Regions from separate parts of the Streptomyces sp. NPDC034099 genome, predicted to be linked through region 2. Evidence: riboswitches for the same ligand, from Rfam matches in the RefSeq annotation. Region 2 holds a riboswitch; the other holds the start of a gene.
What was found. A riboswitch is a leader RNA that binds a small molecule or an ion and turns the genes downstream of it on or off. The one in region 2 is predicted to bind cyclic di-AMP.
Positions count from the first base shown of each region.

Region 1: another riboswitch for cyclic di-AMP. It lies ahead of ACZ56V_RS02945 (C40 family peptidase); the one in region 2 lies ahead of ACZ56V_RS31330 (M23 family metallopeptidase).

Region 1 is NZ_JBVISR010000001.1:637,598-644,768, reverse strand. It holds gene ACZ56V_RS02955 (hypothetical protein) at 1-100, shown strand, start outside; gene ACZ56V_RS02950 (tellurite resistance/C4-dicarboxylate transporter family protein) at 78-1,094, opposite strand; gene ACZ56V_RS02945 (C40 family peptidase) at 1,224-2,414, opposite strand; cyclic di-AMP (ydaO/yuaA leader) riboswitch at 2,421-2,604, opposite strand; gene pcrA (DNA helicase PcrA) at 2,857-5,346, shown strand; gene ACZ56V_RS02935 (peptidoglycan DD-metalloendopeptidase family protein) at 5,418-7,076, opposite strand.
Region 2 is NZ_JBVISR010000013.1:114,468-121,638, forward strand. It holds gene ACZ56V_RS31320 (M16 family metallopeptidase) at 1-36, shown strand, start outside; gene ACZ56V_RS31325 (M16 family metallopeptidase) at 33-1,421, shown strand; cyclic di-AMP (ydaO/yuaA leader) riboswitch at 1,613-1,777, shown strand; gene ACZ56V_RS31330 (M23 family metallopeptidase) at 1,790-2,554, shown strand; gene ACZ56V_RS31335 (GntR family transcriptional regulator) at 2,685-3,380, shown strand; gene ACZ56V_RS31340 (HPr family phosphocarrier protein) at 3,547-3,828, opposite strand; gene ACZ56V_RS31345 (bifunctional acetate--CoA ligase family protein/GNAT family N-acetyltransferase) at 4,030-6,981, shown strand; gene ACZ56V_RS31350 (DUF5998 family protein) at 7,077-7,171, shown strand, end outside.

The DNA of each region.
Region 1 (7,171 bases), on a different contig from region 2:
CTACGTGAAGCGCGACGACGAGAAGGTGGACAAGCCGCTGTTCGGCCTGGTCGGCGCGCTGACCCTGGTGAACATCTTCATCGCGGTGCTGTGGACCTGACCGCCGCCCCCGAGCCCTCCGCCGCGGACCGCAGTCCGGCCCGGGCCTGGACGACCGCCCCCGCCGCGACCGCCAGCCACCCGGCCACCGCGATCCACAGCAGCGCCCGGCCGGGCGCGTCCAGCCACGGGACGTCGACGACCACGGCCACGGACAGCGTCGCCGCCGCCGTCATGCCGAGCGGGAAGACGGTCGACCAGCGGCGCACGTCGTAGCGGAGGCGGGGCCAGGCGATCTCGGCGGCCAGCAGTACGGCGTACCAGGCCAGGTCGAGCGTGAGCAGGAAGACGGTCACGTCGTGCAGGACGGCCTGGTCGTCGGCGTTCCACAGGTACATGCCGGTCCCGGCCGCCGCGAGCAGCTTGGCGCCGGCGAGGGCCGAGATGGCGAGCGCGCCGCCCGCCACCCAGTGGTCCCCGGAGCCACGGGCCACCTGCCGCAGGTCGAAGCGGAACAGCGCGATCAGGTAGAGCACGATCCCCAGCCAGAACGGCACCAGCGCCGCGTGCGCCAGCCAGGGCGTCGAGGTGGCCGCGGCCAGCGTGGCGGCGAGCACGGCGAGCCCCTCCGTGGCCACGCAGCTCAGGAACACCGCCCCGGGCATCCGCCGCCCCCAGCGCTGCACCACCAGGTACAGCAGCCACGGCCACAGCAGGGCCGCCAGCACCAGCAGCACCGCCGCCAGGAGCGACCAGCCGAGCAGCGAGAACCGGGCGCCGAGCACGGTCGTCGCGGCGACGGCGGTGAGCGCCCCCGGCGTCCCGGCCCGCCGCACCCACTGCGCCCGGTCGGCAAGGAGCAGGTAGACGAAGTTCGCGGCCAGTATCAGCCAGGCGGCGCAGGCCAGGACCAGGGCGGTCCGGGACAGGATCTCGCGGCCCGTCAGATGCAGGGCGACCGACACGATGCCGGTCGCCATCACCGCGGCCCCGGCCGCCGGTGGACGCTGCGCCCACCAGGTGCGCAGCGCGGAGGGATGGGTGGCCGATGACATGCGCCCGATGCTAGGGCCTGTCCGGCGGATCGGGCCGCAGGAAGGGCGCGGCGCCTTGTCCACCAGATGCGTGCCGGACCCCGCGTCCGCGGCCGGATCCGCCGGGCGGGCCCCGGAGAGCCTCGCCGGTCAGGCCGGGCGCACCACGCTGTGGATCGACGACTCTCCGTCGTAGAAGATCGACTCCTCGCGGACGTACGCGCCCGGCTTCGGGGCGTGGATCATCATGCCGTCGCCGATGTACAGACCGACGTGGCTGATGTCGTCGTAGAAGAAGACCAGGTCACCGGGTTGTGCCTGGGAGACGGAGACGGTCGTGCCGGCGTTGACCTGGTCGTAGGTGACGCGCGGCAGGCTCACGCCGGCGGCCTTCCAGGCGGCCTGGGTGAGGCCCGAGCAGTCGTAGGAGCCGGGGCCCGTGGCGCCCCAGACGTACGGCTTGCCGATCTGGGCGCGGGCGAAGGCGATCGCCTTCTCGGCCTTGGTGCCGGCCGAGGTGCCCGGAGTCGACGAGCCCGAGGAGTCCGACGAACCGGTGCCGCCGGAGGTCCCCGAGGACCCGGAGCCGCTCTCCTGCTGGGCGGCCTCCTCCTGCCGCTTGCGCTCGGCCGCCTCCTCCGCCTGCTGCTTCGCCAGCTCGGCGGCCTTGCGGGCGGCCTCCTGCTGCTTCTTCTTCTCGATCGCCGCCAGCCGGGCCTTCTCCTCGGCGGTCAGCTCCGACAGCAGCTTCCGCGCGGTGGCCAGCTTCTTCTGGACGGTCGACTTGGCCGTCTTGAGGTCGGTCTGCGAGTCGGTGAGCGTCTCGAGGCTCTCGGTGGCCTCCCGGCGCTTCTTCATCGTCTCGGACTGCTGCGTGACGTAGTCGTCGACGGCGGTCTTCTGCCGGCCGGTGAGCCGGTTCATCAGCTGGTTCTGGTCGAAGTAGTCCTGCGGCGAGTCCGCGAGCAGCAGCGTCGCGGTCTCCGGAACCGAGGCGCCCGTGCGGTACTGGGCGGAGGCGAAGGAACCCAGCTCCTCGCGCGCGTCGTTGAGCTTCTGGGTGCGCTGGGCGACGTCGTCGAGGAGGCCGTCGACCTTCTTGCGCTGCTTGGTGGTCTTCTCCTTGGCCGCGTTGTACTTCTCGGTCGCCGACCCGGCCTGGCGGTAGAGGTCGTCGACCTTCTTCTCGACCTCCTCCAGGGTCGGCCGGTCGTCCGACGGCGTGGCGTTCGCCGTCTGGGACAGCAGGGCGACGGAGGTGAGGGCCGCGGTGGCGAGGGCCGGGGTCCGTATGCCTGCGACGCGGGTACCGGTGGGACGCGACTTGCGGTGCGACGCCAAGGAGGCGACTCCTTCCAGTGCTCCGCCTACCGGGTTAGCTGTCGGGTTCGGGCGGTGTGGCATGGAAGGGTTGCCCTACGGCGGACCGTCCTCTCGTCGAGGGCGGTGCGGCCGATTCACCCCAGAGTTCACGGTTGGGTCCCCGGCTCCGGGTGCCGTGCGGGCACGTCGGACTCGGCGGAGGCCGCGCGGCCCGGCGGGGTTCGCCGGAGGGGGTCGAGCGGCCTGCCCGCACGGTAGCCAACTCGTGTGGCCGCTGTGAAGGTTGGTGGGTGATATGCCCGATACATTTTCGTGACCTTCCGTGCGGGCGCCTCTGGCCGGGCAGTGCGCGTCACTCTTCGTGTTCCGGCCGGTCGCGGGGCGTGCCCGGTCCTGGAACGCCGGGTATTTTCCGGGGTGGCGCCGGGTTGTCGGTGGGGCGCCCTAGACTCGGAGAGCGATGAGCAGCCTCTTTGACGACAGCTTCCTGGCGAGCCTCCAGACCCCCCGGGGTCACGAGGAGGAACCCCCGCCGCCGCCCGAGGACGAGCACGGACCGGAGCCGGTTCCGCACGATCTGTTCGGCGGGAAGTTCGACGCGCCTCCGGACCGGGACACCCACTACCGGGACGGCGCCCCGCGCCCGGCCCTGGACGCCGCCGCGCTCCTGGAGGGGCTGAACGAGAACCAGCGCGCCGCCGTCGTCCACTCCGGCTCCCCGCTGCTCATCGTGGCCGGTGCCGGTTCCGGCAAGACCCGCGTGCTCACCCACCGCATCGCCCACCTGCTGGCCGAGCGGAACGTCCACCCCGGGCAGATCCTCGCGATCACCTTCACCAACAAGGCCGCGGGCGAGATGAAGGAGCGCGTGGAGCAGCTCGTCGGCCCGCGCGCCCACGCGATGTGGGTGATGACCTTCCACAGCGCGTGCGTCCGCATCCTGCGCCGCGAGTCGAAGAAGCTCGGCTTCACCTCGTCGTTCTCGATCTACGACGCCGCCGACTCCAAGCGGCTCATGGCGCTGGTCTGCCGCGACCTCGACCTGGACCCGAAGCGCTTCCCGCCGAAGTCGTTCAGCGCGAAGATCAGCAACCTGAAGAACGAGCTGATCGACGAGGAGGACTTCGCCGCCCAGGCCGCCGACGGCTTCGAGAAGACCCTCGCCCAGGCCTACGCCATGTACCAGTCACGGCTGCGCGAGGCCAACGCCCTCGACTTCGACGACCTGATCATGACCACGGTCAATCTGCTGCGCGCCTTCCCGGACGTCGCCGAGCACTACCGCCGCCGCTTCCGGCACGTCCTGGTCGACGAGTACCAGGACACCAACCACGCCCAGTACGCCCTGGTGCGCGAGCTGGTCGGCGTGCCCTCGGAGCACCCCGTCGACGTGCCGCCGGAGGCCGAGGTGCCGCCCGCCGAGCTGTGCGTGGTGGGCGACGCCGACCAGTCGATCTACGCCTTCCGCGGCGCCACCATCCGCAACATCCTCCAGTTCGAGGAGGACTACCCGGACGCGACGACGATCCTCCTGGAGCAGAACTACCGCTCCACCCAGACCATCCTCAGCGCCGCCAACGCGGTCATCGAGCGCAACGAGTCCCGCCGCCCCAAGAACCTGTGGACCAACCAGGGCAGCGGCGCCCAGATCACCGGGTACGTCGCCGACACCGAGCACGACGAGGCGCAGTTCGTCGCCGACGAGATAGACCGCCTCACCGACGCGGGCGAGGCCAAGGCCGGCGACGTCGCCGTCTTCTACCGGACCAACGCCCAGTCCCGTGTCTTCGAAGAGGTCTTCATCCGCACCGGCCTGCCCTACAAGGTCGTCGGCGGCGTCCGCTTCTACGAGCGCAAGGAGGTCCGGGACGTCCTGGCCTACCTGCGGGTGCTGGCCAACCCGGAGGACTCGGTGCCGCTGCGCCGCATCCTCAACGTCCCCAAGCGCGGCATCGGCGACCGCGCGGAGGCGATGATCGACGCCCTCGCCCAGCGCGAGAAGATCAGCTTCCCGCAGGCGCTGAGGCGCGTCGACGAGGCGTACGGCATGGCCGCGCGCTCCGCGAACGCCGTCAAGCGGTTCAACACGCTGATGGAGGACCTGCGCACCATCGTCGAGTCCGGCGCCGGACCGGCCACCGTCCTGGAGGCGATCCTCGAACGCACCGGGTACCTGGCCGAGTTGCAGGCCTCCACCGACCCGCAGGACGAGACCCGCATCGAGAACCTCCAGGAACTCGCGGCCGTCGCCCTGGAGTTCGAGCAGGAGCGGGCCGAGGGTGAGGAGGCCGGGACGCTGGCCGACTTCCTGGAGAAGGTCGCGCTCGTCGCCGACTCCGACCAGATCCCGGACGAGGAGGACGGCGACGGCGTCGTCACCCTGATGACCCTGCACACCGCCAAGGGTCTGGAGTTCCCGGTCGTCTTCCTCACCGGCATGGAGGACGGCGTGTTCCCGCACATGCGCGCCCTCGGCCAGGCCAAGGAGCTGGAGGAGGAGCGGCGCCTCGCCTATGTCGGCATCACGCGCGCCCGTGAGCGCCTCTACCTGACCCGGTCGACGCTGCGCAGCGCCTGGGGCCAGCCGTCGTACAACCCGCCCTCGCGGTTCCTGGAGGAGATCCCGGCCCCGCACCTGGAGTGGAAGCGCACCGGGGCGAACGGCCCGGCGCCCTCCGCGCCGGTCTCGGGCGTGGCGGCCTCGCTGTCCTCGTCCCGTTCCCGCTCGTCGGCGTCGGGCGCGTCCGGCTTCGCCACCCGCAGGTCGGCCGGCGCCGAGCAGCCGACGGTCTCACTGGCAGTCGGCGACCGCGTCACGCACGACCAGTTCGGGCTCGGCACGGTGGTCGGGGTCAAGGGCACCGGGTCGAACGCCGAGGCGACGATCGACTTCGGAGACACCAAGCCGAAGCGGCTGCTGCTGCGGTACGCGCCGGTGGAGAAGCTCTGAGGGCGTGACGCGGGGCGGTGCGGTGCGGGCCGACCGTGGCCGCCCGGCCGGTCTGCTGAGACGTTACGGCGTCACGTCGGGTTGATGCCGTGGCTGCGCAGCCACGGAAGCGGGTCGATCGACGAACCGCCCGCGGGACGCACCTCGAAGTGCAGGTGCGGACCGGTCGAGTTGCCCGAGTTGCCGGAGAACGCGATCGCGTCGCCCGCCTTCACGGTCGTACCGGAGGGAACCTGGTAGCTGGAGAGGTGGCAGTACCAGGTCTCCGTGCCGTCCTTCGCGGTCACGATCATCATGTTGCCGTACGCGCTGTTGTACTGCGTCCGCACGGTGCCGTCGGTCGCCGCCATCACCTTCGTCCCGTACAACACGGGGAAGTCGATGCCGGTGTGGACGGACATCCAGTTGATGCCGGCCTGCCCGTAATAGGCGCTGAGGCCGTGCTGTTCCACCGGGAGCGCGAACTTGGGGCGCAGCCGCTCCTTGCGGGCCGCCTCCTCCGCCGCCCGCCTCTTCTCCAGGGCCTGCTCGGCCTTGAGGTCGATGCGCTCCTGGGTCCGGCTGGCCCGGTCGGCGAAGTCGTCGGCCCCGGCGGCCAGGCTCGTGAGCTGGGTGTCCAGCTTGTTGTTGGCGGCGGACGGTTTCACCGGCGCGGCCTTCGCGTTGCCCGGGTCCGGTGCCGACGCCGCGGCGTCCGCACTCTCGTCACCGGTCAGGCTGCCGACGGAGGCGGCCGCGATACCGGCGACGCTCATCACGCAGGCCGACGGCACGGCGATGGTCAGCAGCGCGGAGCGCTTGGCGGGCTGGCGGCGCCGGGAACGCGCCCCGGCGCGGGAGCCGGCACGCGAGCCGGTGCGGGCGGCCGGGACCCGGGCGGCGGGCGTGACCTCTTCCTGGTCGTCCAGCAGGGCGGTCACGGTGGGGAGTTCGCCGGTGGCTGCCAACTCGCCGTCGTACGGGGAGGGTTCGGCACTCTCGACGACGGGCGTGATGTCCGGTGCGGCGTCGTCCGGGGCGGGGTGCTCGGTCGCGCCGGTGGCCGTGGGGTCCGCGTTCCACTGCGTGGCGTCGTAGGAGCCGGTGTCCGCGGGGCCGCCCGGGAACGCGCCGGTGTAGAAGGTGCCGGTCGCGAAGGTGCTCGTCTCGTAGGCGCCCGTGTCGAACGCCCCGGTGTCGAAGGTGCCGGTGTCGGCGGTGGCGGTTTCGAAGGTGCCGGTCTCGAAGGTCTGCGTGCCCCAGTCCCACTGCTGGGTCGCGTCGGCCGGAGCGCCGGACTGGTCCGGAAGGCTCCAGTCGCCGGTGTCCCACTGCCCGGTGGCCTCGGGGCCGGTGGCCTGCGGCGGTACGGAGCCGTACTGCTGGTACCCGGCCGTCCACGTCGTCGTGTCGTAGGCGCCGGTGTCGTAGGCGGCGTGGTGCTGGGCCGCGTACGCGTCGTAGTGCGGGGTCTGCTCGCCGCCGGTGGACCACTGGGTGGTGTCGTAGGAACCCGTCGCCTCGTGGGTGCCGGTGGTGTAGTGGCCCGGCATGCTGCCGAAGAGGGGGTCCGCGTCGAAGGCCGAGGTGTCGGCGGTGCCGGTGGAAAAACCGGTGGAGGTGTAGCCGCCGGACGTGGTGAGGTCGCCGTACTGGGCCTCCCCCGTGCCGTACGACGCGTACTGCGCCGACGTGGCGTCGGAAGGCGGAGCCGGGGTGGTTGTTGTCCCCGACGGGTGACGGTCGTTCACCAACTTCTCTTTCGCCTCGACAACAGGGGCTGCCAGAGCAGTGCGGCGACTGTACCCGGCGGTATACGGGCACGACAATCTTCGTCAGGTTTCAC
Region 2 (7,171 bases):
GACGCCACCGACGAGAACGAGGAGGCGGCCAAGTGACCGAGCTCGCCACCATGGAATTCCACGCCCAGCCGCAGGCCGGCGAGCCCAAGCCGTGGGCGTTCCCCGCCCCCGAGCGCGGCAGCCTCGACAACGGCCTCACCGTGCTGCGCTGCCACCGCCCCGGCCAGCAGGTCGTCGCCGTCGAGGTGCTCCTCGACGCCCCCCTGGACGCCGAGCCCGCCGGACTCGACGGCGTCGCCACGATCATGGCGCGGGCCTTCTCCGAGGGCACCGACAAGCACTCGGCCGAGGAGTTCGCCGCCGAGCTGGAGCGCTGCGGCGCCACCCTGGACGCGCACGCCGACCACCCCGGCGTCCGGCTGAGCCTGGAGGTGCCCGCCTCGCGCCTGGCCAAGGCCCTCGGCCTGGTCGCCGACGCCCTCAGGGCACCCGCCTTCGCGGACAGCGAGGTCGAACGGCTGGTGCGCAACCGGCTCGACGAGATCCCGCACGAGCTGGCCAACCCCTCCCGGCGCGCCGCCAAGGAACTCTCCAAGGAGCTGTTCCCGGCCGACTCGCGCATGTCGCGCCCGCGCCAGGGCACCGAGGAGACGGTCGCGGCCATCGACTCGGCGGCCGTACGCGCCTTCTACGAGCGGCATGTCCGCCCCGCGACCGCCACCGCGGTGGTCGTCGGCGACCTCACCGGCGTCGACCTGGACGCGCTGCTCGGCGACACCCTGGGCGCGTGGACCGGCTCGACCGCCGAGCCGCGCCCCGTCCCCCCGGTGACCGCCGACGACCGGGGCCGCGTCGTCATCGTGGACCGTCCCGGCGCCGTCCAGACGCAGCTGCTGATCGGCCGCACCGGCGCCGACCGGCACGACCGCGTGTGGCCCGCGCAGGTGCTCGGCACCTACTGCCTCGGCGGCACCCTCACCTCGCGTCTGGACCGCGTCCTGCGTGAGGAGAAGGGCTACACCTACGGCGTACGGGCGTTCGGCCAGGTCCTGCGGTCCGCGCCGGACGGCACGGGCGCCGCGATGCTCGCCATCAGCGGGTCCGTCGACACCCCCAACACCGGTCCCGCCCTGGAGGACCTGTGGACGGTGCTGCGCAAGCTCGCCGCGGAGGGGCTCACCGACGCCGAGCGTGACGTGGCCGTGCAGAACCTGGTGGGCGTGGCGCCGCTGAAGTACGAGACGGCGGCGGCCGTGGCGAGCACGCTGGCCGACCAGGTCGAGCAGCACCTGCCGGACGACTTCCAGGCCACGCTCTACCGTCAACTGGCCGCCACGGGCACCGTGGAGGCCACCGCGGCGGTCGTGAACGCCTTCCCGGTGGACCGCCTCGTGACGGTCCTCGTCGGCGACGCGGCGCAGATCAAGGAGCCCGTCGAGGCCCTCGGCATCGGCGAAGTCACCGTGGTGGCGGCCGAGTAGCGGCACGCGCGTGTGGTGGCCCTGGTGACCGGAGTGTCACCAGGGCCACCGTTTGTCCGTATTGGGGGAGTGGTTGCCTGTCTGCCCTGTGGCGTGCGCTACAAAAAGCCTGTTGCGTTTGAGAATTGAACGCAGCCGCGCTTAGCGTCTTCCGGGCTGTTCGTCAGGCAGTGCGCCGCGCCCGCGGCACCGGACAGCCATCGCCGAGTCCCCGTACGGCGCGAGCCAGGGGAGCCGGGGACCCAACGCAGTCCCTGGGGTGAATCGGACGCCCGCGCGCAGAGCGAGGGGGTCCGTAGGAGACCTTCCACCTCCGAACCCGTCAGCTAACCCGGTAGGCGAGAGGGAAGGAAAGGACGAGCCTCTACATGGCGTTCACGCGCGCCACCGGGAAGCACCGCCGTACCGGCCGGGTGCACCGCACCACCGCCCGCGCGGCGGGAGTCGCGGCCCTCGCCACCACCGGCGTCGTCGGCACCCTCGCCGCCCCGGCGCTCGCCGCCGAGCCCGCGGTGGAGCAGAGCGGCCTCACCCCGGTCGTCACCATCGGCGACTCAGTGGCCGACGAGATAGACGCCCAGGCCGTCGCCCAGCGGCAGGCGGCCGCGGACGCCGCCGCCCGCGAGGCGGCCCGGGAAGCGGCCCGCGAGCGCGCGGCCGAGGCGGCCAAGGAGGCGCGCGAGGCCAAGGAGCGCGCCGCGCGGGAGGCGGAGCGCAAGCGCCTCAACACCTTCGTCGCGCCGATCACCGCCTCGTACGTCTCCACCGCCTACCAGGCCGGCAGTTCCCTGTGGTCCTCCGGCAGCCACACCGGCATCGACTTCCACGCCTCCAGCGGCACGACCGTGCACGCGGTGGGCGTCGGTACCGTCGTCGAGGCCGGCTGGGGCGGGGCGTACGGCAACCAGGTCGTGATCAAGATGCACGACGGCACGTACACGCAGTACGGGCACCTGTCGTCCATCGGCGTCTCGGTCGGCCAGTCGGTCGAGCCCGGCCAGCAGATCGGTCTCTCCGGCGCCACCGGCAACGTCACCGGACCCCACCTGCACTTCGAGGCCCGTACGAGCCCCGAGTACGGCTCGGACATGGACCCCGTCGCCTACCTCCGCTCCCACGGCGTGAACGTCTGACAGAGACGACGTCCGAAAGCCCCGGCTTCCCGAGCCGGGGCTTTTCGCATTTAATATCGCTTGATTGGCCTGGGGTCGTGCAACACACGTCAATCACCGGCGTTTCGCGGGGGTCAAGGGGAGGTCGCTCATGCGTATTCCGGCGCATTCCGTGTGCACGGCGATCCGGGACGACATCGTCACCGGCGTACACGGCCGCGGGAGCCGGCTCACCGAGGAACTCCTCGCCCGCCGCTACGGCGTCTCCCGCGTCCCCGTCCGCGAGGCCCTGCGCACGCTGGAGGCCGAGGGCTTCGTGGTGACCCGGCGGCACGCGGGCGCGTGCGTGGCGGAACCGACCGAGCGGGAGGCCGCCGACCTGCTGGAGACGCGCACGCTCCTGGAGCCGCTCGGAGCCGCCCGGGCCGCCCGGCGGCGCACCGAGGCCCACCTCAGGGTGTTGCGCGGCCTGGTCAGGCTGGGGCAGGAGCGGGCCAGGCAGGGCACCGGCGAGGAGCTGCGCTCACTGGGCGGCTGGTTCCACGAGACCCTCGCCCGCGCGGCCGACAGCCCCTCCCTGACGGCGCTGCTGACCCAGCTCCGCCACAAGATCGCCTGGATGTACGTCGTGGAGGCACCGGTCGGCCCGGTGGAGTACTGGGCGGAGCACGGCGCGATCACCGATGCGGTGGCCCGGGGTGACGGCGAACGCGCGCGGGCGCTCATGACCCTGCACATCGAGCGGTCGGCGTCCGCGCACCGGCTGCGCTTCGCCTCCGGCGGCGGGCGGACGGAGCGTGTGAGGAATGCGCAACATCCCGTAAACACGGCGGGCCCGCGCCGGTAACGCGGGTGCCGTATACAAAGGGCGGGGAATTCCGCCCGGTGTTTTCTGCTGCCGTAAACAGGGCGAACGGACGGGCGAACCGAAAGGGCAGAGAAACAGAAGAGAAATGACGCGAAAGGCCCGTCCGGTGTCCCGGCGGGCCTTTCGGTGGTGCCATCGGTCGGGCTCAGACGGTCTCGGGAAGCTCCTCGAGCCCCTCGGCGACCAGCTTCGCCAGCCGGTCCAGGGCGGCCTCCGCGCCCTCGGCGTCGGAGGCGAGGACGATCTCCTCGCCACCCTGGGCGCCGAGGCCGAGGACGGCCAGCATGGAGGCCGCGTTGACGGGGGACCCGTCGGCCTTGGCGATCGTCACCGGGACGCCTGTGGCCGTGGCGGCTCGGACGAAGATGGAGGCGGGGCGGGCGTGGAGACCCTCGGCCCAGCCGACGTTGACGCGGCGCTCAGCCATGTGATGCTGCCCTTCAGGTGTTCAGAGGGTTGGAGTTGTCTAGACCAGTGTTGTCTAGACCAGTTTCCCACATCGTGAAGCAAGCCGGGACGGGCGTGTGCGCCGTCCCGTACGGTGCTCGGACCGCGGCCTCGGTCCGAGCTCGTGTCCCCCACAGACTGCCCCGCGCCGTTGTCGGACGCGAGCCGTACTCTGGGGCCCATGCAGACCTCGTCGGACCGGCACGAGTACCCCGCCCACTGGGAAGCCGACGTGGTGCTGCGCGACGGCGGCACCGCGCGCGTCCGCCCCATCACCGTTGATGACGCCGAGCGCCTGGTCAGCTTCTACGAGCAGGTCTCCGACGAGTCGAAGTACTACCGCTTCTTCGCGCCGTACCCTCGCCTGTCCGCCAAGGACGTCCACCGCTTCACGCACCACGACTTTGTGGACCGGGTGGGACTCGCGGCCACCATCGGCGGCGAGTTCATCGCCACCGTACGCTACGACCGGATCGGGGCCGGCGGAACGCCCGCCACCTCCCCGGCCGACGAGGCCGAGGTCGCCTTCCTCGTCCAGGACGCCCACCAGGGGCGCGGCGTCGCCTCGGCCCTGCTGGAGCACATCGCCGCCGTCGCCCGCGAGCGGGGCATCCGCCGCTTCGCCGCCGAGGTCCTGCCCGCCAACAACAAGATGATCAAAGTCTTCATGGACGCCGGGTACACCCAGAAGCGGAGCTTCGAGGACGGGGTGGTCCGCCTGGAGTTCGATCTCGAACCCACCGACCGCTCGCTCGCCGTGCAGTACGCGCGCGAGCACCGCGCGGAGGCCCGTTCCGTCCAGCGGCTGCTGCAGCCCGGCTCGGTCGCGGTCGTCGGCACCGGCCGCACCCCGGGCGGCGTCGGCCGCAGCATCCTCGGCAACATCCGGGACGCGGGGTACACGGGCCGCCTGTATGCCGTGAACAGGGCTTTCCCCGAGGACCAGAAGCACCTCGACGGGGTCCCGGCGTGCCGCTCCGTGCGCGACGTCGACGGGCCCGTCGACGTCGCCGTCGTCACCGTGCCCGCCGAGCAGGTCCCCGACGTCGTCACCGAGTGCGGCGAGCACGGCGTGCAGGGACTGGTGGTGATCTCCGCCGGATACGCCGACAGCGGCCCCGACGGACGCGAACGCCAGCGGGCCCTCGTGCGGCACGCGCGCACGTACGGCATGCGCATCATCGGGCCCAACGCCTTCGGGATCATCAACACCTCCCCGGACGTGCGGCTCAACGCCTCCCTCGCCCCCGAGATGCCGCGCCCCGGCCGGATCGGCCTGTTCGCCCAGTCCGGCGCCATCGGCATCGCCCTGCTCTCCCGGCTGCACCGGCGCGGCGGCGGGGTCACCGGCCACACCGGCGTGTCCACCTTCGTCTCCTCCGGCAACCGCGCCGACGTCTCCGGCAACGACGTCCTGCAGTACTGGTACGACGACCCGGAGACCGACGTCGCGCTGATGTACCTGGAGTCCATCGGCAACCCGCGCAAGTTCACCCGCCTGGCCCGGCGCACCGCGGCCGCCAAGCCCCTGGTCGTGGTGCAGGGGGCGCGGCACGGCGGCGTGGCACCCCAGGGGCACGCCGTACGGGCGACCCGGCTGCCGCACGCGACGGTCTCCGCGCTGCTGCGGCAGGCCGGTGTGATCCGGGTCGACACCATCACCGACCTGGTCGACGCGGGGCTGCTCCTCGCCCGCCAGCCGCTGCCCGCCGGACCGAGGGTGGCCATCCTGGGCAACTCGGAGTCCCTGGGACTGCTCACCTACGACGCGTGCCTCTCCGAGGGCCTGCGCCCGCAGCCCCCGCTGGACCTGACGACCGCCGCCTCGGCCGACGACTTCCACGCGGCCCTGGCCAGGGCCCTGGCCGACGACACCTGCGACGCGGTCGTGGTGACCGCGATCCCGACGGTGGGGGAGGGGGCGGCGGGGGACGCCGCGCTGGCTCAGGCGCTGCGCTCGGCGGCGGCCGCGGTCCCCACCAAGCCGGTCCTCGTGGTCCACGTGGAGCTGGGCGGCCTGGCGGAGGCCCTGTCCGCGGCGGCGAGCACCGCCCCGCAGGCGGCCCCGGGCGCCGCCTCCCACCCCGCCCCGGGCGCCGCCTCCCACCCCGCCCCGGGCGCCGCCTCCCACCCCGCCCCGGGCACCGCCCCCCACGCCACCCCCGGCCCCGTCGAGGGCCCCGCGTCCGGCCCGCCCCGCCCGCCAGGGCCGCCCCGCCCGGCCGCCGCCCCGGCCCAGCAGCCGTCCGCCGTCCGGGTCCCGGAGGGCGCCCACCTCATCCCCGCCTACCCCGCCGCCGAGCGCGCCGTCCGCGCCCTCGGCGAGGCCGTCGCCTACGCCCAGTGGCGGCGCGACGCCGCCGACCCCGGCAAGGTGCCGGAGTACGACGACATCGACGAGAAGGGCGCCGCCGAGCAGATAGCCGGATACCTCGCGCGCGGTCAGGGGCTCACCCTCGGCGCCCAGGAGACCTGCGAGCTGCTGGGCAGGTACGGCGTCCGCGTCCACCGCGCCCTGCCCGCCCCCACCCCCGACGACGCCGCGGCCGCCGCGCGGACCATCGGCTACCCCGTGGCCCTCAAGGCCACCGCGCCGCACCTGCGGCACCGCGCCGACCTGGGCGGCGTACGCCTCGATCTCGCGGACGAGGAGCAACTGCGCCGGGCCTACGCCGAATTGACCGAGCTGTTCGGCGCCCCCGCGGAGCTTCGCCCGGTGGTGCAGGGCATGGCCCCGCGCGGCGTCGACACCGTCGTACGGGCGGTCATCGACCCGGCGGCCGGCGCGGTGCTCTCCTTCGGCCTCGCCGGCGCGGCCACCCAGCTGCTCGGCGACATGGCGCACCGGCTGATCCCGGTCACCGACCGGGACGCCACCTCGCTCATCCGCTCCATCCGCACGGCGCCCCTCTTGTTCGGCTGGCGCGGCTCGGCCCCCGTCGACGCCGCCGCCCTGGAGGAGCTGCTGCTGCGGGTCTCCCGGCTGGTCGACGACCACCCGGAGGTCGTCGCGGTCACCCTGGAACCGGTCGTGGTCGCCCCGCACGGCCTGAGCGTCCTCGGCGCCTCGGTACGGCTCGCACCCCCTCCCGCCCGCGACGACCTGGGCCCGCGGACCCTGCCGGCGTACTGACCCGCCACGCCCCGCACCTGCCCGGTGCCCGCGCCGGGCACGGTCCGGGACGGGTACCGCGGGAGCGTCCCTCGCAGTCAGTGGGTCCCCGTAGGATGGACGGCATGGCCAAGACCAGTACGACGACCCAGGGGCTGCGAGCGGCGATCGAGCGCAGCGGCTACTACCCGGCCCTCGTGGCCGAGGCGGT